One region of the Nocardiopsis mwathae genome, then DNA from elsewhere that is predicted to be linked to it. Evidence: riboswitches for the same ligand, from Rfam matches in the RefSeq annotation. Region 1 holds a riboswitch; the other holds the start of a gene.
What was found. A riboswitch is a leader RNA that binds a small molecule or an ion and turns the genes downstream of it on or off. The one in region 1 is predicted to bind magnesium.
Positions count from the first base shown of each region.

Region 2: it holds a riboswitch for magnesium, as region 1 does, so the genes downstream of both, mgtE (magnesium transporter) here and mgtE (magnesium transporter) in region 1, are expected to answer to the same signal.

Region 1 is NZ_JACHDS010000001.1:1,313,573-1,328,216, reverse strand. It holds gene HNR23_RS05340 (hypothetical protein) at 1-857, shown strand, start outside; gene HNR23_RS05335 (nuclear transport factor 2 family protein) at 978-1,436, opposite strand; gene HNR23_RS05330 (TetR family transcriptional regulator) at 1,576-2,190, shown strand; gene HNR23_RS05325 (VOC family protein) at 2,166-2,555, opposite strand; gene HNR23_RS05320 (helix-turn-helix transcriptional regulator) at 2,973-5,762, opposite strand; gene HNR23_RS05315 (esterase/lipase family protein) at 5,884-6,567, shown strand; gene mgtE (magnesium transporter) at 6,665-8,002, opposite strand; M-box (ykoK) riboswitch at 8,368-8,539, opposite strand; gene HNR23_RS05305 (Lrp/AsnC family transcriptional regulator) at 8,733-9,182, opposite strand; gene pdhA (pyruvate dehydrogenase (acetyl-transferring) E1 component subunit alpha) at 9,316-10,413, shown strand; gene HNR23_RS05295 (alpha-ketoacid dehydrogenase subunit beta) at 10,420-11,457, shown strand; gene HNR23_RS05290 (dihydrolipoamide acetyltransferase family protein) at 11,454-12,905, shown strand; gene HNR23_RS05285 (hypothetical protein) at 13,043-13,981, opposite strand; gene kynU (kynureninase) at 14,535-14,644, opposite strand, start outside.
Region 2 is NZ_JACHDS010000001.1:4,659,019-4,673,662, forward strand. It holds gene HNR23_RS20385 (ATP-binding protein) at 1-57, shown strand, start outside; gene HNR23_RS27285 (ParA family protein) at 54-542, shown strand; gene HNR23_RS27290 (ParA family protein) at 437-1,081, shown strand; gene HNR23_RS20395 (helix-turn-helix domain-containing protein) at 1,267-2,103, opposite strand; gene HNR23_RS20400 (creatininase family protein) at 2,239-2,964, shown strand; partial or broken gene HNR23_RS20405 (lysylphosphatidylglycerol synthase domain-containing protein) at 3,078-4,160, opposite strand; gene HNR23_RS20410 (methyltransferase domain-containing protein) at 4,060-4,920, opposite strand; gene HNR23_RS20415 (glycosyltransferase family 4 protein) at 4,917-6,029, opposite strand; gene HNR23_RS20420 (6-pyruvoyl trahydropterin synthase family protein) at 6,026-6,424, opposite strand; gene HNR23_RS20425 (zinc-dependent alcohol dehydrogenase) at 6,461-7,447, opposite strand; gene HNR23_RS20430 (CDP-alcohol phosphatidyltransferase family protein) at 7,456-8,250, opposite strand; gene HNR23_RS20435 (inositol monophosphatase family protein) at 8,237-9,061, opposite strand; gene HNR23_RS20440 (GTP cyclohydrolase II) at 9,054-9,743, opposite strand; gene HNR23_RS20445 (TetR/AcrR family transcriptional regulator) at 9,945-10,796, shown strand; gene HNR23_RS20450 (MgtC/SapB family protein) at 10,830-11,537, opposite strand; gene mgtE (magnesium transporter) at 11,538-12,983, opposite strand; M-box (ykoK) riboswitch at 13,250-13,426, opposite strand; gene HNR23_RS20460 (hypothetical protein) at 13,493-13,675, shown strand; gene HNR23_RS20465 (hypothetical protein) at 13,699-13,875, shown strand; gene HNR23_RS20470 (class I SAM-dependent methyltransferase) at 14,088-14,644, opposite strand, start outside.

The sequences.
Region 1 (14,644 bases):
GCATCCGCAGGGCGGGCGTGACCATCCGGCTCACCCCGGAAGCCCTGGTCTGGGAGGACGCGGTCACGGTGAGCCACATTCCCTACACGGCCATCACCGACGCGGAGGCCGACCCCTTCCCAGCCTACGCCAGTAGCCTGAGAGTCACCGTTCGTGACACCGGGACCGGCCATCCGTCCGTCTACGAACTGCTGTGCTCACCCCGCGACGCCACCGCCTTCGCCACGGCCATCACCGCCCAGATCCCCCGGAACGGAGACGCCCCCGCGGCCTCCGCCCGGTCTGCCGTCACCGTCTCGCCCCGCCCCGACGAGCCCCCGCTCCTCGAACGATGCGAACCCCAGGAACTCGCAACACGCGTCCTGCTGATGCTGTTCACCCTCAATTCCCTGGGTCTCATCATCTTCGGTGAATGGTTCTGGGCACTGATGTCCTGGTGCGGATTCATCGGCTGGTACGCGGCAGGCGCCCTTCTCACTCTCTCCGTGAACGGAATTCGCAGCGCGTGGCTGGTGCTGACGAAAGGCGTCCGGATGGAGGCTCGCTACAGCCACACCGAAACCCGGCGCGACGCCGAGGGGAATTCCACCACCTACCAGATCTACACATTCACCGATCCGGACGGATCCGCGCGCGAGTACACCCATATTCCGGGGGACTCCGACCACGCGGCGCCGAAAAAGACCCGGACCATCCGCTACGTTCCCAGCGAACTCCACCCCCGCGATATTTCGTCGACGTTCGAGGTCGTGCTGGCATTCGCGACGACGCCCTTGCTCATCGCCGCCGCGATCTTCGCCGGGGCCATCGGATTCGTGAACATGCCCGGCCGTCTCTTCCTCCTCATCATCGGCTGACCCCCGAAGGACCGATCCCGCGCGACGGCCCCCGTGCGCGACACGCGGAATCGGTGGCGGCGCCGCCCCGGCGAACGGCCCGGCGCCCCCGCCCTTGGGGCGTGGATCGTGGATCGTGTCCTAGCGGAGCGGCAGCGCGTTCCCGTACTCCTCGTCCGGACGAGGACCCAGGATGCGGCGCTCCTCGGGGTGGATGGGGACGTCGTTGATGCTCGCCTCGCGGCGGCTCATCAGGCCGTGCCCGTCGAACTGCCACAGTTCGTTGCCGTAGCTCCGCCAGGTGCGTCCCGCCACGTCGTTCCACTCGTACTGGAACCGGACCGAGATCCGGTTTCCGCCGAAGCTCCACAGCTCCTTGCGCAGCGCGTAGTCGAGTTCCTGCTTCCACTTCCGCGCCAGGAAGTCGATGATCGCGGCACGGCCGACGATGAAGTCGTCGCGGTTCCGCCACACGCAGTCGGGCGTGTAGGCGAGGGCCACGCGGTCGGGCTCCCGGGTGTTCCACGCGTCCTCGGCGGCCTGGACCTTGCGTCGAGCCGACTCCTCGTCGAAGGGGGGAAGCGGCGGACGTGCGGTCATGTGGTCCACCTCCGGGTCGGATCCGTCGACCGTCGCACGCGTCGACAGGCTGCGGAGAACGGTCGTTCTCCTTCGCTTATGTACCCTAGAGAACGACCGTTCTCGCGCGCAAGTACCTCCGATCGGAAAGTTGGCCGACGTGAACCTGGCCGAGGCTCGGGACCGTGTCCTGGATGCGGCCGGACGGCTGTTCTACCGCAACGGCATCCAGGCCGTCGGCATGGACGCCATCCGCGGCGAGGCCGGGATCTCCCTCAAACGCCTCTACCAGTGCTATCCGGGCAAGGAAGACCTGGTCATCCACTACCTCGCACGGCGCGACCTGCACTGGCGCCGCGACCTCACGGCGTTCGTCGAGGCGGCCGACACCGGCGGGCCGCGCGCTCTGGCCGTCTTCGACTTCCTGGGCGAGTGGTTCGACACCGACGACTTCCGCGGCTGCGCCTTCATCAACGCCTTCGGCGAGCTCTCCGCCCGATCGGAGCGGATCGCGCAGGCGACCTACACCCACAAGCGCATGCTCCACGACGACCTCACGGACTTCCTGGAGCTCGACGGCATCGCCGCCGCGGAGAACCACGCCGCCCGACTCCTGCTGCTCGTCGACGGCTCGATCGTCGGCGCGGCGACCGGCAGCAACCCCGACGCCGCCGGGGACGCCCGGGCCGCCGCCGCCGTGCTGCTGGCCGACGCGCCGCGGGCCGCCCCCGGGCGAGCGGCGACGGCCGATCAGTCCTCCGCGCCGCTGCCGTAGGGCCGGGTGATCAGTTCCAGGAAGTGGCCGTCGGGGTCCAGGAAGTAGACTCCGCGCCCGCCGTCGTCGGTGTTGATCTCACCGGGCCGCTCCTGCATCGGGTCGGCCCAGTAGTCCAGCCCCTTCTCCCGGATCCGGGCGAAGCCCGCGTCGAACTCGTCCTCGCCGACCAGGAAGGCGTAGTGCTGGGACGGGATCTCGCCGTCGACGTTCATGAAGTCGAGCGTCGCGGCGTTGTCCAGCTCGACGGCCATGAACGGACCGAACGGCTTGGCCGCCGGAAGGCCGAGGATCTCGGTCAGGAACCGCGCCGAGGCCTCCTTGTCCCGCGCCGCGACAATGGTGTGGTTCAGTTCGATCGCCATGTTCCGGCTCCCATCATCCGCATGGTCCGGGGGATATCCCCCGCTCGCCCCACGACGCTAAAACATCAACCAGGCTTGAGGTCAAGCGGTGCGCGCCCGCGCCCGCCGCTCATCCGAATGGCAGCCGATACTTCAGCCGCCCATAAGCGGGGTGAAAGTCCACGGTGGTCGGATGGGTCCGATGAGAATCGATGATGATCAGCGGGAAGGCGACGAACTCATGTGGCGGATCGCCCGGATGGTGGCGATCTCAATAGTCACCGATTCAACAACCGCGCTCATTCCGGTAATGGCGCGGTCAACGGACCAATGCCCGGGTAGCGGTATTTCTCGGGACCGGCCCCGGGCCGCGCGGAATGATCCCCGTATGCCGTAGATGTGTATGCCGGACTCTCCCGGTCCACATCATGCCGCCGCTCAGGTGAACATGCGGGCGAGTTCGACGCGGGAGCGGATTCCGAGCTTCGTGAACACATTGCGCAGGTGGTGGTCGACGGTGCGCGGGCTGAGGAACAGCTGGGCCGCGACCTCGCGGTTGGTCGCCCCCTCCGCGACGAACCGGGCGATCTGCAGCTGCTGCGGGCTCAGCGACTCCAGGGCGGGCCGTTCCCGGGTGCGGACCGACTCCCCCGATGCCCGAAGCTGCGCACGGGCCTGGTCCGCCCACGGCACGGCGTTGAGCCGTTCGAGCGTCTCCAGCGCACCGTGCAGGTACTCGCGTGCCCGGCGCACCCGGCGGGTGCGGCGCAGCATGTCGCCGAACAGCAGCTCGGTGCGGGCACGCTCGAAGTCGCAGTAGCCCCGCTGGTGCAGCGCGATCGCCTCCTCGAAATGCCCTTCCGCCGCCTTCCCCTGCGCGCGAAGCGCCCGGCATCGCGCGGCCAGCGCGCGGGCGCCGTCGCTGCCGGTCGCCTGCGCCCACCGGTCGAAGGAGCGCAGCGCCCGCTCCGCCCGACCCACGTCATCCGTCCGGATGGCGGCCTCCAGGTAGTGCGGGGCGCTGAGCAGCCGCAGCGCCGTGTGGCCGCGCCCCGGACCGGCCTTGGCCATGGCGCGCAGCCGGACCACCGCGTCGTTCATCCGGCCCATCCCCATGTCGAGGTGGGCGAGCGCCCAGGTCGCCAGCGCCCCCGTGACGCCGAGGTCGTGGGCCTCGGCGTGGCCCAGCGAGGCCGCGGCCTGGCTGCGGCACACGTCCTGCTCCCCCTGGATCGCCGCGACCATGGCGAGGGACGCCCGGTGGTGGCTCGCGCAGTTGCGCTGACCGGTCTCGTCGGCGAGCCGCAGACCTTCGGTGGCGTTGGCCGACACCAGGGGCAGCCGCCCGGTCCACAGTTCGGCATACGTCAGGAACTCCAGCGCGTGGGGCACGGCCGACACCGCCCCGGTCCGGCGGGCCACGGCCACGGCACGGGACAGCAGGTTGTGGGCGCGCAACGGGGCGCCCAGCAGCAGCGCGGAGATCCCGCCCCAGGTGAGTACCTCGGGGTCGTCGACGCCTTCGGAGGCGTGGACCGCGCGGCGCAGCGGTTCGATGCCCTCGGTGTAGCGCCCCCGGTACATCGCCGCCTTCCCGGCGACGTAGTCGAACATGATGCGCGCGTGCGGCGCCTCGTCCGGCCGACGCAGCGCCATCATCCGGTCGGCGGTCGCGCAGAACCGGTGGTGGTCTCCGGACAGGGCGCCGGCCTCCGCCGAGTGGAGCAGGGTGTGCAGGGCGAGGTCGCGGTGGTCGGGCAGCAGCCGCTCGGCCGCACTACCGAGCGCGGTGTGGGCATCGATGGCGATGCCGGTGCGGAGTTCGATGTGGCCGCGGAGGAGTTCGGTGCGGCCTCGGGCGCGGTCCAGCCCCGGGCCGTCGCCGAGTGCGCGCACGCGGTCGAGCAGGCTGCGCGCACGCCCGGGTCGGCCGGTGAGCCAGGCGTCTCGGGCCGCCTCGGTCAGCCGGTCGGCCTTGGCGGCGCCGTCCCGGGTGAGCTCGGCAGCGCGCTCGAAGAGCCGGGAGGAGGTGGCGTAGCCGCTGTGCCCCCGTTCCGCGACCGCGACCTGCTCCAGTTCGCGCCCGCACTCCTCGTCGTGGTGCGGGGCGGTGGCGGCGCGGTGCCAGGCTCCGCGCAGCGGGTCGCCGATCTCGTCGAAGACGCGCGCGAGCACGAGGTGGGCGGCACGGCGCCGGGCGAGCCCTGCGGTGTGGTAAGCGGCGGAGCGGACGAGGGGGTGGCGGAAGCCGATCGCGTCCTCGCCCACCCGGATCAGGTCGTCGGCCTCGGCGGGTTCGAGCGCGCCCAGGTCGGCGCCGACGTGCTCGGCGGCGCGCACCAGGGTCGGCGGCGCGAGCCCTTCGGCCGCCGCCATGAGCAGCAGGAGCGTGCGGGTCGCCTCGGGTAGCCGCCCGATGCGTCGGGCATACGTCCGCCCCAGGCGCCCGCCGGGATCGGGGACGCAGGGCAGGGGTTCGGTTCCGGCGAGCTGGTCGGAGGTGAGCGAGGCGACCAGTTCCACGGCGGCCAGCGGGTTGCCCTGGGCGAGGGCGGCCAGTTCGGTGCGCACGGCGTCGGCCGGGGGGTGGGGCGCGGCGTCGCCGAGGATGGCGTGGATGGCGTCGGCGTCGAGCCGGTCCAGGCGCAGGACGGGGACTCCGGCGGCCAGGCGCGTGTGGTCCTCCTCGGCGGCGCGCACCTCGCCGCGGGCGGCGACGAGGAGGCACATGCCCTCGGTCCCGGCGCGGCGGGCGGTGAAGGAGAGGGCGTCGAGGGAGGGGGTGTCGAGCCAGTGGGCGTCGTCGACGCGGACGAGCAGGGGGCGGTTCTGGGCGACTTCGGTGAGGAGGGAGAGGACGGCGACGGACAGGAGGAAGGGTTCGGGTGCTCCGGCGGCGGACTGGCCGAGGGCGGCGTCGAGGGCGTCGCGCTGGGCGTCGGGGAGCGCGGCGGACCGGCCGGTGACGGGGCGCAGCAGCCGGTGCAGGCCGGCGAAGGCGAGGTCGGTCTCGGCGGGGACGCCGCGTGCTTCCAGCGCGGTGAACTCGGGTGCGGCGGTGCGGGCGTCGTCGAGGAGGGAGGTCTTGCCGATGCCGGGTTCGCCGAGGACGAGCAGGGCGCCGCTGGTGCCCGTGCGGGCGTCCGCGAGGAGGCGGCGGACGGTGCTCCGCTCGCGGTCGCGGCCGTACAGCCGGGCCGGACATGTGATGGGGGACACATCTAGCACACCGCCGAAGTTACTCGTTGGTAAACCAACGGTCAATGCACCGGCGAAATTGCCGATGCGGTCGCAGGCACACATAGCGGACACTGCTTGAAAATTCCCCCACCACGGGAGTGGAGCGCAGATGCGTCGTCTTCTCACCCGCCTGGGCGCCGCCGCGGCCGCGGCGGCGCTGGCGTTCACCCTCGGCCCGCCCGCCGCCCAGGCCGCCCCGGCCGACCAACCCGACCCCGTCGTCTTCGTGCACGGCTTCGTCGGTAAGGGCTCGCAGTGGTCGTCCATGCGGCAGGACTTCCTGGACAACGGCTACCCCGCCGACCGGCTGCACGTCTTCACCTACGACTGGACCCAGAGCAACAGGTCCACCGCCGAGCAGCTCCACGACTACATCACCGGGGTGCGCGTCCGCACCGGCGCCACCCAGGTCGACGTGGTCACCCACTCCATGGGCGGGCTGTCCTCGCGCTGGTACATCAGGTACCTCGGCGGGGCCGACGTGGTCGACGACTGGGTCTCCATCGGCGGACCGAACAACGGGACCCGGGTCGCCGGGTTCTGCTCCACCCTGCTGACCTCCTGCCGGGAGATGAAGCGCGGGTCGGGCTTCCTCGGCGAACTCAACGACGGCGATCCCACCCCGCCCGGCGTGACCTACACGACCTTCCGGTCCCCCTGCGACCTGATCATCTCCCCGGTCGGCAGCACCCGCCTCGACGGCGCCACCAACCATCGGACCCGCTGCCTGGAGCACATCTCCATGATGTGGGACCCGGGCGTCATCAAGGCGGTGCGCGAGACGATCCGGTGACATACCGTCCGCACGGCTGAACGGCCGCCCCGGTGTCCGCGGTTTTCCGCCCGCTGGGGCTCGGGGACGGGCCGGACGCCAGGGGGCCGCCGCCTGCTCACCACAGCACCAGCTTGGCGATCTCGAAGTAGATGATCAGCCCGGTGCCGTCGACCAGCGTCGCGATGAACGGAGCCGACACCACCGCCGGGTCGATGCCGACGCGGCGCAGCACCAGCGGAAGAATCGAGGAGACGAGCGCCGACCACAGCACGATCGCCGCGACCGACAGCACCACCACCAGGGTGACCTGCGGCCCCACCCCCAACATCCAGGCGCGGATCATCGCGGCGCCGGCCATCGCCATCGAGATGAGCATGCCGGTGCCCATTTCCTTGCGAACGACCCGCCCCATGTCCCGCAGGGCCACCTCGCCGGTGGCCATCGCGCGGACGAGGGTGGTGGTGATCTGGGTACCGGTGTTGCCGCCGGTTCCGATCAGCAGCGGGATGAAGAAGGCGAGCGCGATGGCGGCTTCGAGCTCCTCCTCGAAGTGCCGCAGGACCGTGCCCGTGTACGCCTCAGCGGCGAACAGGACCAGCAGCCACAGGATCCGCTTGCGCCAGAGCTTCATCGGGGAGGCGTGCAGGTAGGGCACGTCCAGAGGGGCCGATCCGCCCTGGCGCTCGGCGTCCTCGGTGGCCTCCTCCTCCACGATCTCGGCGACGCTGTCGGCGGTGATGACACCGATGATCCGGCCGTCGTCCACCACCGGCAGGGCCGCGTGGTCGTGCGCGTTGAGCAGGCGGGCCGCCTCCTCGCGGTCCGCGTCGGCCGCGACCGTCACGACCCGGGTCCGCATCAGCTCGGCGACCGGGGCCGCGGCCGGGGCCAGCACGAGGGAGCGGAACGCGACGACGCCGAGCAGCTCTCCGCCGTCGCCCGTGACGTACAGCGTGAAGGCCACCGCGCCGTCGGCGGCGCTCTCCCGCACCCTCTCGATGGCCTCCCCCGCCGGGGTTTCGGCCGGCAGCGCGATGAACACCGGCGTCATGTGCGCCCCAGCGGTCGTCGGCGGGTGGGCCAGCACCGTCCGCAGCGGGGCCGCCCGGTCGCGTCCCATCCGTGCCAGTACCTCGACCACCAGCGGGGAAGGCATCTCGCGCAGGATCGCGGCGGCGCGGTCGGTACGGATGAGACCGAGGACGCCGACCGCGGTCGCCAGCGGCAGCCGGCCGAGGAAATCGGCGGCGGTGTGCCGGTCCACCGACTCCACCAGGCCGGCGGTGGCGGCCGGGCCGATGAGGTGGGCCAGCCGCCCGGCGCGCTCCTGGTCCAGGCCGGCCAGCTCCTCGCCCCGCTCGTGCGGGTCGGTGATGTCTCCGAACCAGCGCTCCAGCGCCTCGGGGCGGGGCTCGTCGAGGATCGTGCGCAGGGAGGTGCGAACGAGGTTCATGGTTTCTCCTCCGGAATTCGTGAGGGAAAGCGCAGGCACGCGGAAATAGCCGTTCGGCGTTCGAACGGAAGTGGCCCGGATGGACGACGTGTACATCGGGGAACGGCAACGCGGACCCCGCAGACAATCACGGCCTCACGGATGCGGGTATTCGAAGGCGGCATTACCGTGGGTCGTCGCGGACGGACTTCGCCCCGGCCTCATCGGCCATCACCTCCCCTGATCGCGCCCGGACCGGCCAGTGCGCCTCTGCGCCACGGACGGGTCGCCCGCGACGGCAGCCGCCACCGGGCGGTGAGGTGGGCCGGACGAACCGCATGCACCGCCAATTGCGGCCGCGGCCCTCGACCAGAGCGCGGGGATACGAAGAACCTCCACGTCAGAGCTTTGGCACTGCGTGACGTGATCCGGTCGCCCGGAAGCCACTTGGGGCCACCCCTTAAGCCGGGGAGGCCTGTCCTAACCCGGCGGCGTCTCTCGACACCGACGGACCAGTGGCCTGTGTTCACGCAGGAGCCTCACCGAACGAGGTGCTGCCCTGCCAGTCTGGCCCCGCCGGGCACTTTTCGTCAAACCGCATATTCGACCGGGCGGACGGCGGGAACGGTGACGAAGAACACCCCGCCGTTTCGCGACCCGCGGCCCTGGACGCGGCGCCGAGAAATCGAAAGGCCGGGAGAATCGACGTTCCGCAAATTCGGCGGCGAATTCTCCGCCCGGGCGACCGATCTCAGGGGTGGCGATTGATCGGCGGCTCGTCGAGGATGAACATCGTCTGGGTGTTGCGGACCTCCGGGATCCGCTGCAGGCGGTCGAGGACGAAGGTGCGCAGTGCGGCGGCGTCGGCCACCCTGACCAGCAGGAGGAGGTCGACGTCGCCCGACACCAGGGCGGCGTGGTCGACCTCGGGGATGTCGCGCAGGTAGTCGCGGAACTTCTCCCAGGAATGCTGTTCGATCCGCACCGAGACGTAGGCGGCCAGCCCGGTCCCGTATTTCTCGGGGTCGATGACGGCGGTGAATCCGCGGATCACCCCCTGGTCGCGCAGCCGGTCGAGCCGGGCATAGGCGTTGGCCCGGGAGATGTGCGCCTGCTGGGCGACGGCGCGGATGGACATCCGGCCGTCGGCGCGCAGCAGCTCGACGATGCGCCGGTCCACCGCGTCGAGTCGCACGGCCATGTGTCTCACCTCACACCGCGTCAGCGGAGATCATCCAGGACGTTCTGCGGCGCTGGGAACTCGCTTCGGCCATCCGTCCACGGTCGCGCGCACGATATGGACACTATGGGGTGATTCACTTCATATTCAAGACATGAAGCGCACCGATGGATCGGCCGGCTCGGCTCCACCACTCCCCTCCCAGGAGCCGATCCGACTTGTGGACCCCGGAGGGAACCGCGTCGGCGAGGGCCTCCACCCCACTCCCGAACCCGGCACCCTGCTGGCGCTGCTGCGGGCGATGATCATCGGACGGCGCTTCGACCGCCAGGCCGGCGCGCTGGCCCGCCAGGGCCGCCTCGCGGTCTACCCCTCCTCGCACGGCCAGGAGGCGTGCCAGGTGGGCGGCGTGCTGGCGCTGGCGGACGACGACTGGCTGTTCCCCACCTACCGCGACTGCGTCGCCCTGGTCACCCGCGGCGTCGACCCGGTGGAGGTGCTGACGCTGCTGCGCGGCGACTGGCACAGCGGGTACGACCCCGAGTCGCACCGCTGCGCGCCGCAGTGCACCCCGCTGGCCACCAACGCCTCACACGCCGTGGGACTGACCTATGCCGCGCGGCGCAAGGGCCGCGACACGGCAGCTCTGGTGCTCATGGGTGACGGCGCCACCAGCGAGGGCGACGCCCATGAGGCCTACAACTTCGCCGCGGTGTGGAACACCCCCGTGGTCTTCCTCATCCAGAACAACCGGTGGGCGATCAGCGTCCCGCTGGAGAAGCAGTCCGCCGCCCCGACCCTGGCGCACAAGGCGATCGGGTACGGGATGCGCGGCTACAACGTCGACGGCAACGACGCTGCGGCCGTCCACTCCGTGGTCTCCCAGGCGCTGGCCGAGGCCCGCGCCGGCGGCGGCCCGGCCATCGTCGAGGCGCAGACCTACCGGCTGGACCCGCACACCAACTCCGACGACCCGCAGCGCTACCGGGACGACGCCGAGGTGGAGTTCTGGCGGGCACGCGACCCGATCACCCGCCTGGAGGCGCTGCTGCGCGGCGAGGGGCGCCTCGACGACGCGGAGCTGGAGCGCGTCGGCGCCGAGGCCGAGCGGCTCGCCGCCGACGTGCGCGAGCGCCTGGACGGGGCGGACGGGCTCGATCCGGAGGACCTGTTCTCCCACGTCTACGCGACCGCCCCGGCGATGCTGCGGCGGCAGCGCCAGGAGCTGCTCGACGAGATGCGGAGGGGCTGAGCGAGTATGGCCGAGATCAGTCTGGCACGGGCGCTCAACCGCGCCCTGAGCGACGCCCTGGCCGACGACCCCGACGTGCTCGTCTACGGGGAGGATGTCGGCGCGCTCGGCGGGGTCTTCCGGGTCACCGACGGGCTGGCCGCCGCGTTCGGCGAGGACCGGTGCTTCGACTCTCCGCTGGCCGAGGCCGCCATCGTCGGCACCGCCGTCGGCATGGCCATGTACGGGCAGCGCCCGGTGGTGGAGATGCAGTTCGACGCGTTCGCGCTGCCCGCGTTCGAGCAGGTCGTCTCGCACGTGGCCAAGATGCGCAACCGCACCCGGGGCCGGGTGGAGCTGCCGCTGGTCATCCGCGTCCCCTACGGCGGCGGGATCGGCGCGGTGGAGCACCACTCCGACTCCTCGGAGGCCTACTTCACCCACACCCCCGGGCTGCGGGTGGTGACACCCGCGACCCCGGCCGACGGCTACTCGATGCTGCGCGAGGCGATCGAGTGCCCCGACCCGGTGGTGTTCCTGGAGCCGAAGCGCCGCTACTGGGCCACGGCCGAGCTGGACCTCCCGGCCCGCACCGAGCCCATGGACCGGGCGGTGGTGCGACGCGCCGGCGGCGACGTGACCCTGATCGCCTACGGGCCGATGGTGGCCACCGCGCTGGAGGCCGCCGAGGCCGGGCGGCGTGAGGGACGCGACATCGAGGTCGTCGACCTGCGCAGCCTCGCCCCGTTCGACGAGGAGACGGTGGTGTCCTCGGTACGCCGGACCGGACGCGCGGTGGTGGTACACGAGGCCTCCACGTTCGGCGGTTACGGCGCCGAGGTCGCCGCGCGCGTCACCGAGCGCTGCTTCCACTACCTGGAGGCGCCGGTGCTGCGCGTCGGCGGACTGGACATCCCCTACCCCCCGCCCAAGCTGGAGGAGTACCACCTTCCCGGTGTCGACCGCATCCTGGACGCGGTCGACCGCCTGCAGTGGGAGTCGGAGTGGGTGGAGGGCAGTGCCGACGGCCGCTCCACCCGGCAGCACACGGGGGTGGGGGCGTGACGGCGCGCGCTTCTTCCCCCGGGTCCGTCCGCGACTTCGCCCTACCCGACCTCGGTGAGGGGCTGACCGAGGCGGAGATCGTCGGCTGGCGGGTGGCCGTCGGCGACGAGGTCGCCGTCGACGAGCCGGTCGTGGAGGTGGAGACCGCGAAGGCGAGCGTCGAGGTGCCCTGCCCGTTCGGCGGCAGGGTGGTGGCGCTCCACGGTGGCCCCGGCGAGGTCATCGCTGTAGGTGCCCCGCTCATCAGCATCGATACCTCGGCCTCGGCACCGGGGGCGGACGCCGGTTTCGGCGAGCCCGGTGTCGTCGTGCCCGGGGCCCGCGGGTCCGCGGAAACCGGCGGCGGTGGCAACGGCGCCACCGCAGGGACGCCGGGGTCCGGTGCGGTCCTGGTGGGCTACGGCACAGGGGAGGGGGCCCCGCGGCGCAGCGGTGGCCGGCGGCGTGCCCCCTCGGCGGACGGGACGCGGACAACGGCGTCCGCGTCTCCGTCCCCGCCCCCCGGCGCGGGGCGGCGCACCGCGGTGGTCTCACCGCTGGTGCGGCGTATGGCGCGGGAGCACGGAATCGACGCCGCGTCGCTGCGGGGCAGCGGCGAGGGCGGGTTGGTGCTGCGCCGCGACGTGCTCGCGGCGATCGAGGGGCGCGAGCGCCCCTCCGCCGCGGCAGGTGTGCCGAGCACCGCGTCGGACGTCGCCGCTCCCGGCGTCGCGGCGGTCGCGCCGCGCGCGGTGCCGTCCCAGGCGGGTACGGGCGAGGAGGAGCGGATCCCGCTGCGCGGCGTGCGGGCCACGATGGCCGAGCGGCTGACACGGTCGCGGCGGGAGATCCCCGAGGCGACGGTGTGGGTGGATGCCGACGCCACCGGCCTGCTGGAGCTGCGTGCGCAGCTGAACGCCGCCGACCCGCAGCGGCCGGTGAGCGTGCTGGCGCTGCTGGCGAAATTCTGCCTGCTGGGGCTGCGGCGCTACCCGGCCCTGAACGGGCGGGTGGACACCGAACGCTCCGAGCTGGTCCGCTTCGGCCGGGTCCACCTGGGGTTCGCGGCGCAGACGCCGCGGGGCCTGATGGTGCCGGTGGTCGGTGAAGCGGACCGGATGACGACGCGGGAGCTCGCGGCGGAGATGTCGGCGGCGACATCGGCCGCGCGGGCCGGGTCGCTTCCGCCGTCGAGGCTGACCGGCGGGACGTTCACGGTGAACAACTACGGGGTGTTCGGGGTGGACGGTTCCGCGGCGATCATCAACCACCCCGAGGTGGCGATCGTGGGGATGGGGCGCATCGTGAAGCGCCCGTGGGTGGTGGGCGAGGACGTCGTGGCCCGCCCGGTGACCGAGCTGACCCTGGCGTTCGACCACCGCGTGTGCGATGGGGAGGAGGCCGGGGGCTTCCTGCGGTTCGTGGCCGACTGCGTGGAGCGGCCCGGTCTGCTGCTGGGCGACCTCTGACCCGCGATGGGGGCCGGGGCGGCTGCGCCCGGCCGGGATACCCGTGCCGTCGGCGGACCCCGCGGGGTTAGGGCGGGGTGTCCGAAGGCGTCGCGTGTCCGGTCAGTCGGCCGACCGGCGGCCTGACCGGGGCGGGATCACTTGCGGCGCAGCTCGGAGACGAGGTTGCGCCACCCGTCGGCCGACTTCAGCGACTGCCAGTCGATGTTGCGGACGGTGTCCCAGGTGGAGCCCGAGCCGTTCTCGCCGGCCTCGGCGAGGGCGTGCTTGGGCTGGGGGCGGTTGCGCTTGGCCAGGACGGCCACCGCGAGGGCGGGGAGCAGCGCGAGGGTGAGGACGCCGGCGGCCATCGGCAGCTCGTTGCCGGCCAGGGAGATGCCCGAGAGGTCGTTGGTGGCGGTGCCGGTCTCGAAGCCGGTGTGCGACTCCTCGCCGTTGCCCGACTTCTGGTCGACCTTGTCGGCCTTGTTCTGCGCCAGCTCGGCCTGCTGCTTCTCCTCGGCCTGCTTCTTCTTGGCCTCCTCGGCCTTCTTCTTCTCGGCCTCGGCCTTCTTCTTGGCCTCTTCGGCCTTCTTCTTCTCCTCCTCGCGCTTCTTCTTCTCCTTCTCCGCCTTGCTGTCCTTCTTGGCGTGCTCGGGGATCGGAGAGACGGCGCTGTTGCAGGTGGTCGAGCCGCTCATGGGCTTGGGCGCACCGGGCTCACCGCGGCCGCTGCCCCAGGAGGTGATGTAGTACTCGACGTCGATGTGGCCGTTGCCACCGGAGACGGTGAGGCTGTTGGTGTTCCAGGACTCGCCGGTCAGTTCGGCGAAGGTCTTGCCGTCGATGTCGAGGAGGACGTTGCAGTTCTCCGCCGGGTTGCCGGGGCCGCGGTCGCCGATGAAGAAGTCGGCGCGCTTGCCGTTGTAGACGATGTAGCCCTCGGTACCGAGCGGCCAGCTGGGGCTGGCGAAGAGGCCCTTCTGCATGGGCTCGCCCGAGGCGGGCAGGCCCGTGTCGCCGTTGATGCCGGAGCCGTCGTCCCAGAAGTAGGACGCTTTGACCTTGCCGTACTGCACAGGATTTTCGGAAGTCATCTATAAGAACCCAGGTTGGGGACAGGGCCGAGCGAGACCGTGGGCACGACGGAGACGGATTCCGGCCACAGGTGTGGGGCAGCGGGAATCGGCTGCGGAGTGCTCTTCGGGAAGGGGTTCGCCTGGCTGGGTCGCCAGACGTCGGGGCCGTGCTCGCAGTTGGGGACGGCGAGCGAAGGGGCAGACGCTCGATTCGCGCGGCCCGGCCCGGAGGAGACGTGGGGGTCTCGTTCACCCGGGGCGTGTTGGACAGCCCGGGGCTCGGCATCGGCGTGATCCGGTGGGCACCACGATGCACCCGCACATCCAGATCACGAACCGATCACCGAGGACTCTAGCCCACGAGAAAGCAAAACGCACCAGGTCAGAAGGTAAAACCGCAGATCAGGTGTGGTCGGGACGGGCCGGGCGAAGGGTAAAACGCCCGCACTCGCGGGCGTTTCGGACGCTCTCGGCTCCCGAAAAGAAGTGCTCATCACACCCGAAAGTGCGCTTCATCTCACGGGAATCACGTGGTCATCTCTTGACCTACCGGTAAGTAGCCGTTCAAGGATCATGTGACCTGCGCCCGCTCGGCGAACCGGGGGTCGCGCCACTCGTCGGTGTCCAGCACCTCCACCAGCGCGGTCGCGGCGTCGAAGACGTCCACGTAGCGCAGGTAGA
Region 2 (14,644 bases), 3.3 Mb from region 1:
CCGAAATTCGACGTTAACGATAATTCGTGGGTGGTCGTGATGAGGAAGACGAAATGACGTCCATCGCACTGTTCAACAACAAAGGAGGTGTAGGAAAGACGACCCTTGTTTATCACCTCGCCCACATGTACCAACGACAGGGCGCGAGGGTGCTTGCCGTCGACTTGGACCCGCAGTCCAACCTCACGTCGATGTTCCTGGGCGAGGACGACTTAGCACAGCTGTGGCACGAGGAGGAACCAACATTCCAATACCAGCAAGGACTAATCCCCGCCATACGGGCAGAGAATGATGGAACCGTTGCCCAGGCCGTCAAGCCGATCATCGAAGGGACCGGCGATGTGGAGCTCATACGCCCGGTCGAAATCACGGAGAGACTTTGGCTGCTGCCCGGCGACCTCGAACTGAGCAGATTCGAGGATGATCTGTCCCAGTCGTGGGGTCTGACCTTCAAGGGAGACCCAAGGCGCTGCGGGCTACAACCGCCTTTTATCGAATCATCCAGTCGGCCCGACGTGACGTCACCCCTGACATTGTCCTGATAGATATCGGCCCCAACCTCGGTGCGATCAACCGGGCGGCGCTGCTGTCCTCGGACACCATTCTCATGCCCCTCGCTGCGGACCTGTTCTCGCTACGCGGCCTCCGCAACCTCGGCCCGGCGCTCCGTGAGTGGCAGAGGGACTGGCAGGAGGTGGTGGCGCCCCGTATCCCGGAACAGATCGAGGCCCATGCGGGTGACGTACGACCTTTGGGATACGTCACCATGCAGCCGATCGTCCGAGTCGACCGCCCACTCGTTTCCTACCAGCGCTGGCTGGAGCGCATCCCTCTGGTATACGACCGGTGCGTTCTCGGCAACGACCCGCCCTCAGCCGCTGCGGATAACGAGATCGCGACCATACGTAATTACCGCAGCCTAATGCCACTGGCACACGACGCTCGCAAGCCCATGTTCGATCTGCGTCCTGCGGATGGCGCGATGGGCAGCACATTGAGCTACGTCCAAACCTGCCGCAGCGAATTCGAAGAACTGACTCGAAAAATCGACGCGCGGTTGGCCGCCGTGGCCACAGAGTAAGACACCCTGGTGGGCATCGGGTGGTCGCCGTTAGATGGTCGATGCGAGTTCGCTGAAACGGCTCCAGGCACGGCCGATTCCCGATCCTGCCCTTCCGTTGATCTCGGCGGAGCGCACCGAATCCAGCCGATCATCCGGGGCACTCCGCCGAGATCAACGCAGGACCCGGTGACGGCACTCACGTCCTACTGGGGGTCGACGAGGTCGAAGAACCGTCCCATGGCCTTCCTCTGGGCGGGTGACGGCCGGTGGCCTGACATCAAGGCCTCCATGTGGAGGCCGAACGTCTCCTCGTCGATCTCGTCGTCTGCGGACTCGCTCGGCAGCTTCTCAAGGAGTGCGTCGATGTCGATTCCCCGGGCGAGTTCGGCCTCCTTGACCGCATTGCAGTACGCGGCCTGTTCGCGGGCATACTCCTCCACCCGCGGATCGTCGGGCTCGGCGTCAGCCAGGTCGTCGTAGAGCCGGACGAGCCGATCGCCCCACGTTGCCAGCCGCTCGTCGTTCTGCACCAGGCTCTGGGTGACCGCGTCAAGCGCGGCCTTGTCGGCGCCTACGACCTTTTCCAAGAGCAATGCCAATTCCAGGCCCTCACCACTGATGCGCACGCCGCCGACCTCTGCCAAGAGCGCACGGACCTCTTCCGAAGCGCTGGCGCCGATCAGCCCCGGCGAACTCCCTGCCTCACGCAGCCGCCGGACCGCCTCGCGCTGGGCGCGGATCTTCTCTTCCTGGCGGCTCAGCGTCCGCTCCAGCTCCCCGAGGATCTCCTCCTGCTCGTGCGCGCCCGCGATGGCATCGCCGATCTCGGGCAGGGTCAGCCCCAGCTCGGCCAGCTTGCGGATCCACAGCAGCCGCGCGATGTCGGGTAGCCGGTACACCCTGCGCCCACCGGAGTCGCGCTCGGCCTCCGGGAGCAGTCCCACCTGGTGGTAGTGCCGAATGGTGCGCGTCGACACCCCGGCCAACCGTGCCACCTGGCCGATCGCCAGCCGCTGAGTTCCAAAGTTCTCCCTGGTCATGCCACCAGAGAACCACTTGACGCTGCGTCAAGTGCAACTTCGGAATCCGAGCGCACGGGACTCGGCCCGGGGGCCCTCGGCGTCGGTAGCCTGGCCGGTTGTCGGGGCGGGTCCCGACCGGTACCGGGAGGGTTCATGGACGGACATTCCAAGCAGCTGCTGCCCCTGGACACGTCGGCCGACGCCGAGCGGTATCGGGGTCGTGTGGCGCTGCTGCCCATCGGGAGCTTCGAGCAGCACGGGCCCTACCTGCCCTCGGTCACGGACACGGTGATCGCGTGCACCATCGCCGGCGAGGTCGCCGCGGCCTACGGCGTGCAGGTGCTGCCGCCGGTGACGGTGTCCTGTTCGCACGAGCACGAGGCGTGGCCGGGGACGGTGAGCATCTCCGCGGCGACCCTCGTCGCGGTCGTACGCGACATCGCCGCGTCCGTGCGGCGCTCCGGGGCGGCGGGGCTCGTGCTGGTGAACGGGCACGGCGGGAACTACGTGCTGGGAAACGTCGTCCAGGAGGCGCGGGGGACGATGGCGCTCTTCCCCGGGCTGCACGACTGGCAGGCGGCGCGGGCGGCGGCCGGTCTGGAGACCTCTCTCGACACCGACATGCACGCCGGGGAGCTGGAGACCTCCGTCCTCCTGCACGCTCACCCGGACATGGTGCGGGAGGGGTACGCGTCCGCCGACTCCGTGGCCGATGAGCGCCCGCACCTGCTCACCCTCGGGCTGGAGGCCTACACCGGCTCCGGGGTGGTGGGGCGGCCCTCGCTCGCCTCGGCTCGCAAGGGCAAGGCGGTGCTCGCCGGCCTGGTCGAATCGTTCGCGGCGTATCCGCCGCTGTTCACCGTCCCCCGATCCCGCTGAGAGTCGGGGCTCTGTCGGCGGCGGCAGAGCAGTACGGCGACGCCGGGGAGGCTCGCGGCGAGGGCGAGGACGCCGTACGCCACGGCTGTGGCCAGGCCCAGCTCGGCTCCCAGCCCCGCCGCCCCGAACGCGGCCGCCGTCACGGCCTCGCGCGGCCCCCAGCCCGCCGCGTTCATCGGTACCGCCATCGCGAGCAGGGCGAGGATGGCGGGCGGAAGGAGTTCGGGCACGGTCGCCGTGCTCCCGACGGTCCACGCGGCGACGAGGAAGAGCGCCACGTGTCCGGCGAGGACGGCCGCCGACAGGAGGATGACCGGCGGTCCGGTGTCGCGGGTGAGCAGGGCGCTGCGGGCGTCGGCGAGTAGGCCCCGCACCGAGCGCCGCCAGCGCGGCGCGCCCCTCCCCCACACCCCCCATGCCGCGACCAGTGCTGCGACCGCGACCGCGATCAGGACCGCCCAGGAGATCCCGCCCGGCGCGAGCGTCGTCCCCCGCGCGGGCACACCGATCAGCAGGGCGGCGCCGGCGGCGGCCAGGACGACCTGTCCCGCCGTCCGTTCCAGGAGCACCGCCCGGACCCCGCGGCCGAGGTCGCCGGACGAGCGCCCGTGGTCCACAGCCCTGTGGACATCACCGAGCACCCCGGTCGGGAGAACCGCGTTCAGGAGCAGCGCGCGGTAGTAGTCGGCGAGCGCCCGCCCCATCCCCAGCCGCAGCCCCAGCGCACCGGCCACGAGCCGCCACCGCCACGCGCTCAGCACGGTCGTCACGGCTCCGATCGCCAGCGCGGCCAGCAGCGCGACCGCCGAGGCCGCGCCCCCGACGGCGCCGAGTGTCCCCGCCAGGGTTTGCGTGTCGAGCCGCCAGACGAGCACGAGCAGCAGCGCCACCGCGGCCAGCGCCCGCGCCCACGGCCAGAAGGCGTCGTGGGCGATGACCTCCCGCCAGGCTCTCCGGCCCGGCCGACGTCTGCTCCGAACGGCCCTTGCCACTGTTTCCCCTCCGTTCGTCGCCGGGCGCGGATCCGCCGAACACGCGGCTACGGGGAGCGCGGAGGTGCTCCGCCCATCATCCCTCGCGGATCGTCCGCACCGCTCACGCCCGCGCCCCATCGCCCGGCAGTACGAGCAGGTCGATGTGGTGCACCTCGGCCCGCAGCCGACCGGACGCGCATTCGTCCTGCCTCCACTCCACATACGGATGCGCCCGGGTGGAGAGTTCAGGGCGCTGCTCGACGGCCGCGGCGACCCACCCCTCCAGCCACCGCGCCGTCAGTGCGCGCCGGTCCGGGCCGAGCCGCCACGGGCTGGCGCTCGCGTGGACGCGGGCGCCCCACTGCCGGAAGGCGCGGGTCGCGGCGGCGGGTGCGTCCGGGCCGAGAAGGCGGCGGCCGTGAACCTCCCGTCGCTGATGGTCGTCGAACGCGGCGGCGATCTCGGCGTCGAGGGGGTGGCCGGGCGTCAGCGCGACCCGGCCGGCGACCGACAGGGTCAGCAGGGCGGCGCACCCGGCACCGGCCCACGCCTCGACCAGGGCGCCCAGCTCCTCCTCGGTGAGCAGGTCGAGCAGCGCGGAGGCGGTCACCAGGTCGGCGCCGATGAGGTCGGACGCGCGCAGGTCGGCGAGGTCGGCCAGGTGGGTCTCCACGGAGACGGGCGCCCCGTCCGCCGCCGCGGCCGGTGGCGTGCCGGCGGCGTGTGCGAGCAGGTCGGCATCGCGGTCGTGGAGGACCCAGTGCTGGGGGCCGGCCAGGCGCGGGGCGAGCCAGCGCGCCATCGAACCGGTGCCGCTGCCGAGGTCCCGGACGGTCAGGTGGGCGCCGCTCCCGCGCGGTGCCGCGGGGGCGAGATGCGCGCGGAGCGCAGCCACGAGCCCCGTGTCACGCGCGTCGGCGTCGGCCTCCTCGCGCAGGGCCAGCCAGTCGGCGGCGAAGCGGGGGGATCCGGGTTCGCTCATCGGGCATCCTCACATCGCGCTCGCAGGTCGGTCGGGCCGGGTATGCGGTCGAGGACCGCGGCCATGTCCCGGGCGGTGTCCGCCCAGGGCCGCAGCCTGTCCCGGCGACGCCGCGCCGCCGACCGCAGCCGGGCGCGCAGGTCGCCGTCGACGAGCCAGCTCCGCAGGGCGCCCGCCAGGGCCCGCACGTCGTTCGGTGGGACGAGGAGCCCGGGAACGGCGCCGCCGGCCGGCTGCCCGAGGGTGTCCGGCAGGGCCCCCACCGCGCTCGCGATGACGGGTGTGCCGCGCGCCAGCGCCTCGGTCACGACCATCCCGAAGGTCTCGGCGCGGGACGGCAGCACGAGGACGTCGGATCCCGCGTAGGCGTCCCCGAGTGCCGCGCCGCCCAGGGGTCCGGCGAAGTGGATGCGTGCCTCCAGTCCGCTTCGTGCGACCTGGCCGCGGACACGCCGCGCGTAGGCCGACTCCGGCGCGGCCGGGCCGACGCACAGGCACTCCCAGCGCAGGTCGCCGACCTCGGCGAGTGCCGGTACGAGAATGTCGTGCCCCTTGCGCGGGGTCACCGACGCGACGCAGAGGAGTCGACGGCCGCCGTCCGTGCCCGGGGCGAGCGGCGCGCCGTCGGTGCCCGGCTCCACGGTGAAGATACGGCGCGCGTCCAGGCCGTGCCGCTCGACGAGGCCGCGTACGGCCCGCGGGCTCGTGGCGATGACGGCGCTCGCGGCGCGCAGGGTGTCCCGCTCGGCGCCGTCCAGCGCCGCGGCGCGCTCAGCACTCAGCCCGGTCTCGTCGGCCAGCGGCAGGTGCACCAGCACCGCGAGCCGGAGGCGAGGGGACCGCGGAACGATGACGTCCGGGACACCGCAGGCCACCAGCCCGTCGAGGAGCACGGTGCCGCCGTCCGGCACGGCGTCGAGTACCTGCTCCAGCCGCGCCCGGGCGGCGGCGTCCGGTTCCGGCCACGCACCGGGGATCGCCGCCTCGCGCACGGGCCGCCCCCTGCGCGCGAGTTCCCGGTGGACGCGCCGGTCGAAGACGTTTCCTCCGCTGGGGGTGGCGGGGTCGTCCACACCGCCCGGCAGGACGAAGGTGGGCACCGCCGTCATAGTGCGCGCTCGTAGCTCGCCCAGGCGACGTGCGACTCGTGGAGCGTCACCCGGAGCTCGCTCACCCCGCGGGCCTGCTCGCCCAGCGCCCCGTTGGCCACTCGTTCGGCGATGCGGTCGGCGATGGCCTTGGCCAGGAATTCCGTGGTGGTGTTGACCCCGGCGAACTCCGGCTGTTCGTCCAGGTTCCGGTAGTTGAGGTCGGCGAGGACGGCGCCGAGTTCGCGGGTGGCCCGCCCTATGTCGACCACGATCCCGTCGCCGTCGAGTTCCGGACGGCGGAACGAGGCGTCGACGATGAAGGTGGCCCCGTGGAGGGCCTGGGCAGGTCCGAAGACCTCGCCGCGGAAGCTGTGCGCGACCATGAGGTGGTCGCGGACGGTGACGCTGAACAAGAACGGCTCTCCTTCGTGTGTGGTCGGCTGCGGCGCCTAGTCGTCGTCTTCGACGTAGGCGATCCGGTGGCACAGGGCCGGGATCCGGCCGTCGGCGAGGCGGGGCATGACCTCGGGCAGCCGTTCGAACGGGCTCTGCCCGGTGATCAGGGTGTCGAAGGCGGGGTCGGCGAGCAGGCGCAGGGCCAGGGCGAGCCGGTCGGCGAGCGACCTGCGGTGTCTGCGCGCCGGGGAGACCGCGCCCACCTGGCTCGCCCGGATCGCCAGGCGTCGGGAGTGGAAGGACTCCCCCAGCGGTATGCGGACCGCGCGGTCGCCGTACCAGCTGAGTTCGATGACCTCGCCTTCGTCGCCGAGCAGCGCCAGGGCCCGGGCGAGCCCCTCCTCGGTGGCGCTGGCATGGAACACCAGGTCGCAGTCGCCCTCGGCGTCCTCCGGGTGCTCGAACGCGACGCCGAGGCGTTCGGCGACGGCGGCGCGCTCGGGCTCGACGTCGACGAGCCGGACGCGCACGCCGGGGACGCCCGCCAGCAGGCGGGCGACGCAGCAGCCGACCATGCCCGCCCCCACCACGGCGATGCGGTCGCCGACGAGCGGGCGGGCGTCCCACAGCGCGTTCACCGCCGTCTCGACCGTGCCCGCCAGTACGGCCCGCGCGGCGGGGACGGCGTCCGGGAGGGGGACCACGGCTCCGGCGGGGACGACGAACCTCGTCTGGTGGGGGTAGAGGGTGAAGACGTCGCGGCCGAGGAGGTCGTCGGGCCCGTGCTCGACGGTTCCCACGTTGAGGTATCCGTACTTGACCGGGCCGGGCAGATCCCCTTCCTGGAAGGGGGCCCGCATGGCCTCCCGCTGGTTCTCCGGGACGCCGCCGCGGAACACCAGGGCCTCGGTTCCGCGGCTGACCGCCGTGTAGCGGGTGCGCACGACCACCGTGCCGGGGGCCGGGTCCGGCAGCGGAACCGACCGGATCTCGCCGACTCCCGGGGACCGCAGCCAGAAGGCGCGTGCGGTGCGCTGCATACTCCCCATCACCGGCCTCCGTCCGCGTCCGGGCCGGTGCCGGGCCGGGCCGCCCGCGTGCGCCACAGCCAGCCGATGTCGCGGCCGAAGGACCAGATCAGGAGCGCCAGCGCGCCGGCGACCAGTACCGCCGCGCCGGCGTCCGGCAGGGTGGCGGACGCGGCCGCGATGAGGGCGGCGGCCTGTGCCACCGCCACCGCCTTGCGCGGGGTGCTGGGCGGCAGGTCACCGTGCAGCCATGGCGCGGCCGTCGCAGCTGCCGCGAACGCGTAGCGCATCGCGCCGATCGCCAGCACCCACGGGCCGAGGTGGACGGCGACGTGCAGGCTGAGGACCAGGATCAGGAAGGCGTCGACCTCCATGTCGAAGCGGGCGCCCAGCGTGCTCGCCGTGTCGGTGCGGCGCGCCACCAGGCCGTCGACGCCGTCGAGCACCAGGGCCACCGCGGCGAGCGCGACGACCAGGGCGAGCGCGGCCCCGTCCAGCGGCCGCCCGGCGATCTCCTCGGCGACCAGCGCCGTCACCCCGCCGACGAGGACGGCGCGGGCCAGCGTCACGCGGTCGGCCGGCCCCATCGCGCGGGGTCCGTCCCGGTACAGGGCTCGGGTGAGCAGTCCCCACACGGCCAGCGCGTAGGCCGCTCCGGCCGCCCAGCCGACGGTTCCCAGACCGACGGCCCCGGTGAGCATCGCCAGCAGCACCGGCTGGGCGGCGGCGCCGGCGGCGGGACCCGCCCACGCGGCCGCTGCCCCGCTGCGCATGGCCGCGGGCATGGGGACAGCGCGCACGTCACCGGATCCCATACGCACGTCTCACCTCCGCCATCAGGTAGGTGCGCAGCCCCGGCGCGAGGGCGATCGTCGCCGAGGAGTCCACCGAGTGCGGGCTGCCGTCGCGGTCGACGACATCCCCTCCCGCCTCTCTGACCAGCAGTACCCCGGCCGCCGTGTCCCACGGCAGGTTGGCCAGGATGACCGTGCCGTCGAGCCTGCCGTGTGCGGTCCACGCGAGGTCGATGGCGGCCGCTCCGAGCATGCGGACCCGGCGTACCCGCGCGCCCAGCCGGTCCAGCAGGTCGAGCCGCACCCGGTTCCGCGCCGCGGCGCCTTCCCCCACGGCGAAGTCGCCGATGGAGACCACGGCGTCGGTGGGGGCGTCCGAACCCGGGACGTGGATGCGTTCGCCGCCGCAGAAGGCGCCCTTGCCCGCGACGGCCGTGTACTCGGCGCCGAGGAAGGGCAGGTCGATCGCCGCGAGCGCAGCCCGAGCCCCGGACACCAACCCGAGGGAGACGGCGCACAGCGGGATTCCGCAGGCGAGGTTGGCGGTGCCGTCGACCGGATCGAGCACCCACCAGGGCTGCTCGTCCGCCGTGCCCCCGCTGCGGCCGTGCTCCTCCCCGAGGAAGCCGACCTCCGGGGTCTCGCGCGCCAGGAACGAGCGAACCGCCTCCTCCACGGCGAGGTCGACGTCGGTCACGACATCGCGGTCGCCCTTGGTGCCGACCGACCGGGGGGCGTGCTCCCGCACGATCCCGCGGGCGATCGCCACGGCCTGGCGGGCGACGGGCAGCAGGTCGGCGTAGTCGGGGCCGGTGCCCGCCGGATCAGCCACGTCCGCCGCCCGTCCGGCCCGGGGCGACTCCGTCGTGCGAAGGCGCGGCGGGTGTGGTCCGCACCGCCTCGATGTGGGGGAGGTCGTGCCCGAGCCGGTCGCGCTTGGCGGTGAGGTAGGCGATGTTGCCCGGGTGCGCGGGGGCGAGGAGCGGGACCCGCTCGGCCACCCGGACCCCGTGGGCCTCCAGGGCGTCGACCTTGTCCGAGTTGTTGGACATGAGCCGCACCGAGTCGACGCCGAGGTAGCGCAGTACCCGGGCGGCCGGCCCATAGTCGCGGACGTCGACCGGCAGGCCGAGCGAGGTGGCCGAATCGATGGTGTCCAGCCCCTGCTCGTCCTGGAGGATGTGCGTGCGCACCTTGGCGACCAGCCCGATCCCGCGGCCCTCGTGGCCGCGCAGGTAGACCAGGATTCCGGATCCCTCGCGGACGATGGTGTCCAGCGCCGACGCCAGCTGTTCACCGCACTCGCAGCGCGTCGCACCGAAGATGTCACCGGACAGGCACTCGGAATGCACCCGCACCAGCACGTCCTCGCCGCCGACGGCCGCGCCGAACACGAGCGCCATGTGTTCGTGGCCGTCGATCGGGTCGCGGAAGGCGACGGCTCGAAACATGCCGCGCCGGGTGGTCAGGTCGGACTCGGCGACATCCGTGAGACCGGTGTCCTGATCAGGCATCTTCCCCCCTGGGGTGTGGGATGGCCGTATGGGCGCGGGGCGGCGTGGCCATGGCCGCGCCGACGACCGCTCAGTGGTTACACGGCTCTCGGCGCTCAACCGTTCGCTGGCAAGCCGGACACACTTCTCGCCGCACTGAGTAGACTGTGATCCTGATATTCGAAATTTGAGACACCATATCCCAAGCCCGGAAGGTGCGACATGGCCGGGGACCCCCCGATCGCGACGGGTGTGACGCGGCGACGCCGCCGGCTCACCGACCAGGAGACCGAGCAGCGTATGCTCCAGGCCGCCGTCGACCAGGTCAACAGCGCCGGGCTGACCGTCAGCCTGGAGCACATCAGCTTCGAGGACGTGATCCGGGACGCGGGGGTGTCGCGCAGCGCCGTCTACCGCCGCTGGCCCTACAAGGACCTGTTCTTCAGCGACCTGCTCAAGGAGCTCGCGCGCGGCACCAGCCCGGCCATCGTCGAGGAGGACCCCGAGGCCCGGCGCGCGGTCGACCGGACCATCCTCGACCGCGTGGACTGGCTGAGGACGCCGTCGCTGCGCGTCGCGCTGGCCGCGGAGATCCTGCGCCACGGCGCCCCGGTGGAACTGCGGACCTTCCTGCACTCCCCGGAATGGCGCACCTACCTCGCGCTGCACGCGACCTTCCTGAGCCTGCCCGAGGGAGAGCTCCGCGGCGAGGTCCAGGCGGCCCTCACCGAGTCGGAGCGCAACGTCACCGCGGGGCTCGCCGCCGCCTACGAACGCGTGGCGTCCCTACTGGGCCTGCGCATGCGCCCGGAGCTGGCGAGCGGGTTCGAGACGCTGGCGACGCTCGCCAACGCCATGGTGCGCGGGCTGGTCGTGATGGCCCCGACCACCCCCGCCCTGTCCGAGGAGACGATCCAGGCCGACCTGTTCGGAGCCCCGGCCCCCGCGGAGTGGACGCTTCCCGCGCTGGCGCTCGGCGCGCTCGCCGCGTCCTTCCTCGAAGCGGACCCCGACGTCGTGTTCGACGACGACCGCATCGCGGAGGTCCGGCGCGCCCTCGCCCGCGGCGAGTGAAGGGCCCGCCCACTGTGGGCGGGCCCCGCGGGGCTATACGCCGACCTCCTCCATCGCCCGCCAGTGGACCGAAGACACGCCCGGTTCCAGGCTCAGGCGGCTGACCGCCTGCTCCAGGGTGGCGTCGGCGCGGCCGACGGCGGTCAGCTCGGCCTCGACCTCGACCCGGGTGCCCTCCTCGTCGAGGTCCTCGCTGTGCAGGGAGCGGAGGCGGAAACCGCCGCTGGACAGCGCCTGCAGGAGCAGCGGCCGGACGTGGGCCTCCTGGTCGCCCCGGCATACCGCGCGCAGGCGGTAGACCGTCTCGACCTCGCTGGAGGCGTTGGCCGGGCGGCTCTCGATGCGGTGGGCGATCGGGCGCAGCACCACGTTGGCCGCGACCACCGCCAGGGCACCCATGAGCGCGCCCAGGTAGAGGCCGCTGCCGGCGAGCACGCCGACGGCCGCCGCACACCAGATGGTCGCCGCGGTGTTGATGCCGCGGACGTTGACCCCGTCCCGCAGGATCACGCCCGCGCCCAGGAACCCGATACCGGAGACCACCTGCGCGGCGATCCGGGTCGGGCTGACCTCGCCCGGGGTGTTGACGGCGAGCAGCACGAACAGCGCCGCCCCCGTCGCCACCAGGGCGTTGGTGCGCAGCCCGGCGAGCCGCGCCCTCCACTGCCGCTCGACACCCACCAGCGCCCCCAGCACGAGTGCGCAGGCAAGGCGGAGCGCGAACTCCCAGAACTCGATCATCTAGCCCACCCCCAGCAGCAGTGAGGCCAGCCCGAAGTAGACCGCCAGGCCGGTGAAGTCCTTGATGGTGGTGATGAACGGGTCGGCGCCGGGCGCGTGGTCCAGGCCGAGCTTGAGCATCAGCCACGGCAGTGCGAACCCGAGGAACGTCGCCAGCGTGACCGACGTGAACAGGGCGAGCCCCACCGCCACCCCCAGCATGGGGATGCCGTTGGGCGCCCCCTGCCACAGGTAGGCGATGCCGCCGCCGACCAGTGCGATGGCGAGGGCCATGGCGAGGCCGACCCGGACCTCCCGGAACAGCTGGCGGCCGAACCGGTTCGGGTCGATGTGGCCCAGCGCCAGCCCGCGGGCGAAGATCGTGGTCGACTGGGTGCCGACGTTGCCGCCCATGTCCATGACCAGCGGCACGAACACGGCGACCGCGACCACCGCCGCCAGGACGTCCTCGAAGCTGTCGATGAGCCCGCCGACCAGCAGCCCCCCGGCCAGCGTGACCATCAGGAAGGCGATGCGCACCCGCACCGGGTACCAGATGCTTCCACTGGTCAGCCGCTCACTGCGGAGCATTTCGGTGGCGTGGGCCGGGTCGCCCATGCCCGCCTTGCGGTAGACGGTCTCGGAGGTGTCGTCGTCGATGGCGTCCATGGCGTCGTCGTAGGTGAGCGCCCCGACCAGGCGCCGCTCGGAGTCGACCACCGGGATCGCGCCGAGGTCGCGGCGCTGCAGTGCGCGCGCCGCGGGTGCGGCCGCGGACCTGGTGGGCACCGCGATGTCGCCCAGCCGCGCCAGCTCGCCGACCTCGGTGAACGGGTCCGCCTGGACCAGCTCGGCGACGCTGACCAGCCCCAGGTAGGTGCGGTCGTTCTCGGTGATGAACACCGTGGTGACGTCCTCAGGCCCCAGGCGGGAGCGGCTGATCAGGCCGAGCGTCTCCTTGACGAGCATGTGCGGGCGCACGGCGATGTACTCGGGGTTGGCCTCGCGTCCCGCGCTGCCCGCCGGGTAGGCGAGCAGGGCGCCGACGCGCTCCCGGTCGGCGTCGGACATGGCCGCCAGGAGGCGCTTGGCCACGGCGGCCGGTGCCTCGTCGACCAGCCGGGCCAGGTCGTCGGCGTCCAGGTCGGCCAGGACCGCGGCGGCCTCGGAGTCGGTCATCGCGCGCAGCAGCCGTACCTGCTCGTCGTCGGTGAGCAGGTCGAAGACCTCCATGGCCAGGTGCTTGTCCAGCAGCCGGAAGGCCAGGACGAGCTCGGTGGGCGGAAGGATCCGCAGGATCACGGCGATCTCGTCGGCGGTCGCCGTGGTCAGCGTGGTCTTGGCGCGGTCGAGGTCGCGCTCCTTGAGGCGGTCCATGAGCATGGTGTGCATGGTGGGCTCCCTGGGGGGTCGGGCGCGCCGCAGCACCGGGGCGCGCAGGGAGCCGCCCGCACCAAGGGGGAGCACGATAGGGCTCCCGCTCCAGGTCAGCGGACGTCGACTCGCGGCGCACTCGGGTGAGGGCAGGCTGTGAAAGGTGGTGAGGTGGTTCGGCCCGTGGTCGTCGGGGTCGCCGAGCGGCGACTATGACCGGGCTCGTCGTCGACCGGGGTGGATGGTCGATCAGGCATCAGCCCTCACCTCCCTCGCGCCTCGTGCTCGCATACGAAAAAAGACCTCCCGAGCGGGGAGGCCTTCACAAGCTCACGAGAAAAGGTCGCCGGGCATGAGCCGACGGGTTCCCCACGTGGAGCTTTGACACTGCACACCTAGGCGGCCGCCAGGGCGGCGCCGGTCCGCATTAAGCCGAGCCTTGATTCGGCAGGGCCTGTTCAACCCGTTGGGGTCTCTCGACCTTTCCGGGCAGCGGACGCGTACGTGCACAGGAGCCTCGCCTAACGGGACACCTGACATTCCAAAGTGGAGCTTACCACCTCCGGGCGGCGATGGCCACCGAAAGCCTTGGGGCGCGGGGGGTGACGTCGATAACGACGCAGGCCGGAAGGGGGCCGGTCTGGAAGGGCGCCGACGCCATGCGCAAGCGCGGCGTGTCCGCCGACCCCGCCCACCTCGCCCTGGACGGGAGCGGGCGCAAGGCTCAGCTGTACGTGGATGGTCCGTTCGCCCGAGAACAGCGGTGTTACCCTCGCAGGCCGTGACCGGATCTAGGAGGTGAAAAGCCGTGCGACGCAAGTACCACCTGGTGTTCGGAATGGTCGCCGCGGGACTGTCCGCGTCGATCCTGGCGGTCGACCTGCCCTACTACGCCGTCCTGGCCACCGCGGCCGTGACGGTGCTGCTGGTGACCTGGCTGACCCTGTTCGTGCGTGAGGCCCGAGCACAGGCCGCGCAGGGCTGACCGCCGGCGCGGTTGTTCCCTCACCCGCGCCGCCCATGGGGTCCGATCGGGCGCAGGGGCCATCTGCACGAACGGACATCTCCGGAATCCGGCACCGCCGCAAGCGGGCATCCTCGGATGCGTGCCCATGTCCGGTCCGGCAGGCGCCGGGGCGCTCGGATCGCGAAGGAAGGCCGCCCGGCGGACCGGCCGACCGGTGGTCCGCGCCCCCGCTACCGAGGCAGGCGGAAGTAGATCATCGGGTTGTCCGTGCCGCTGCGGACCGGGTCGTCGAGGCCGAGGTCGCGCTTGATGGCGTGGATGGCGCGGTAGGCGTCGGGGGCTTTGGCCTTGGAGGGGGTGAAGTAGGGGGTGTCCTTCTCCGCGAGCCACCTGAGGACCGCCCGGCCCTCGGTGAAGGGCAGGGCGTGCTTGCCGTGGAAGACGTCGTGGACGCTGACGGGGGTGCCAGGGGCGACGCGGGGGAAGAGGTTGTCGATGTACCAGCGGGCGAAGCGCCCGTTGTGGGCGGCGTCCACGAACAGGTACCCGATACCCTCCGGGACCGCGTCGACGTTCTCGCGGATGTCGCCCTGGTGGAACGTCCACCGGTCGGCCGACAGCTCGGCGGGGACGTTGGAGACGACGTTGTCGACGATGTCGTAGGAGTGCAGCCGACCGGTGCCGTTGTCGCGCAGCGCCGAGAGGATCCAGGTGGTGGACCATCCGTGGAAGGTGCCCAGTTCCATGACGGTCGCCGGGCGCTGCTCTCGCAGCAGCAGGTAGGTGA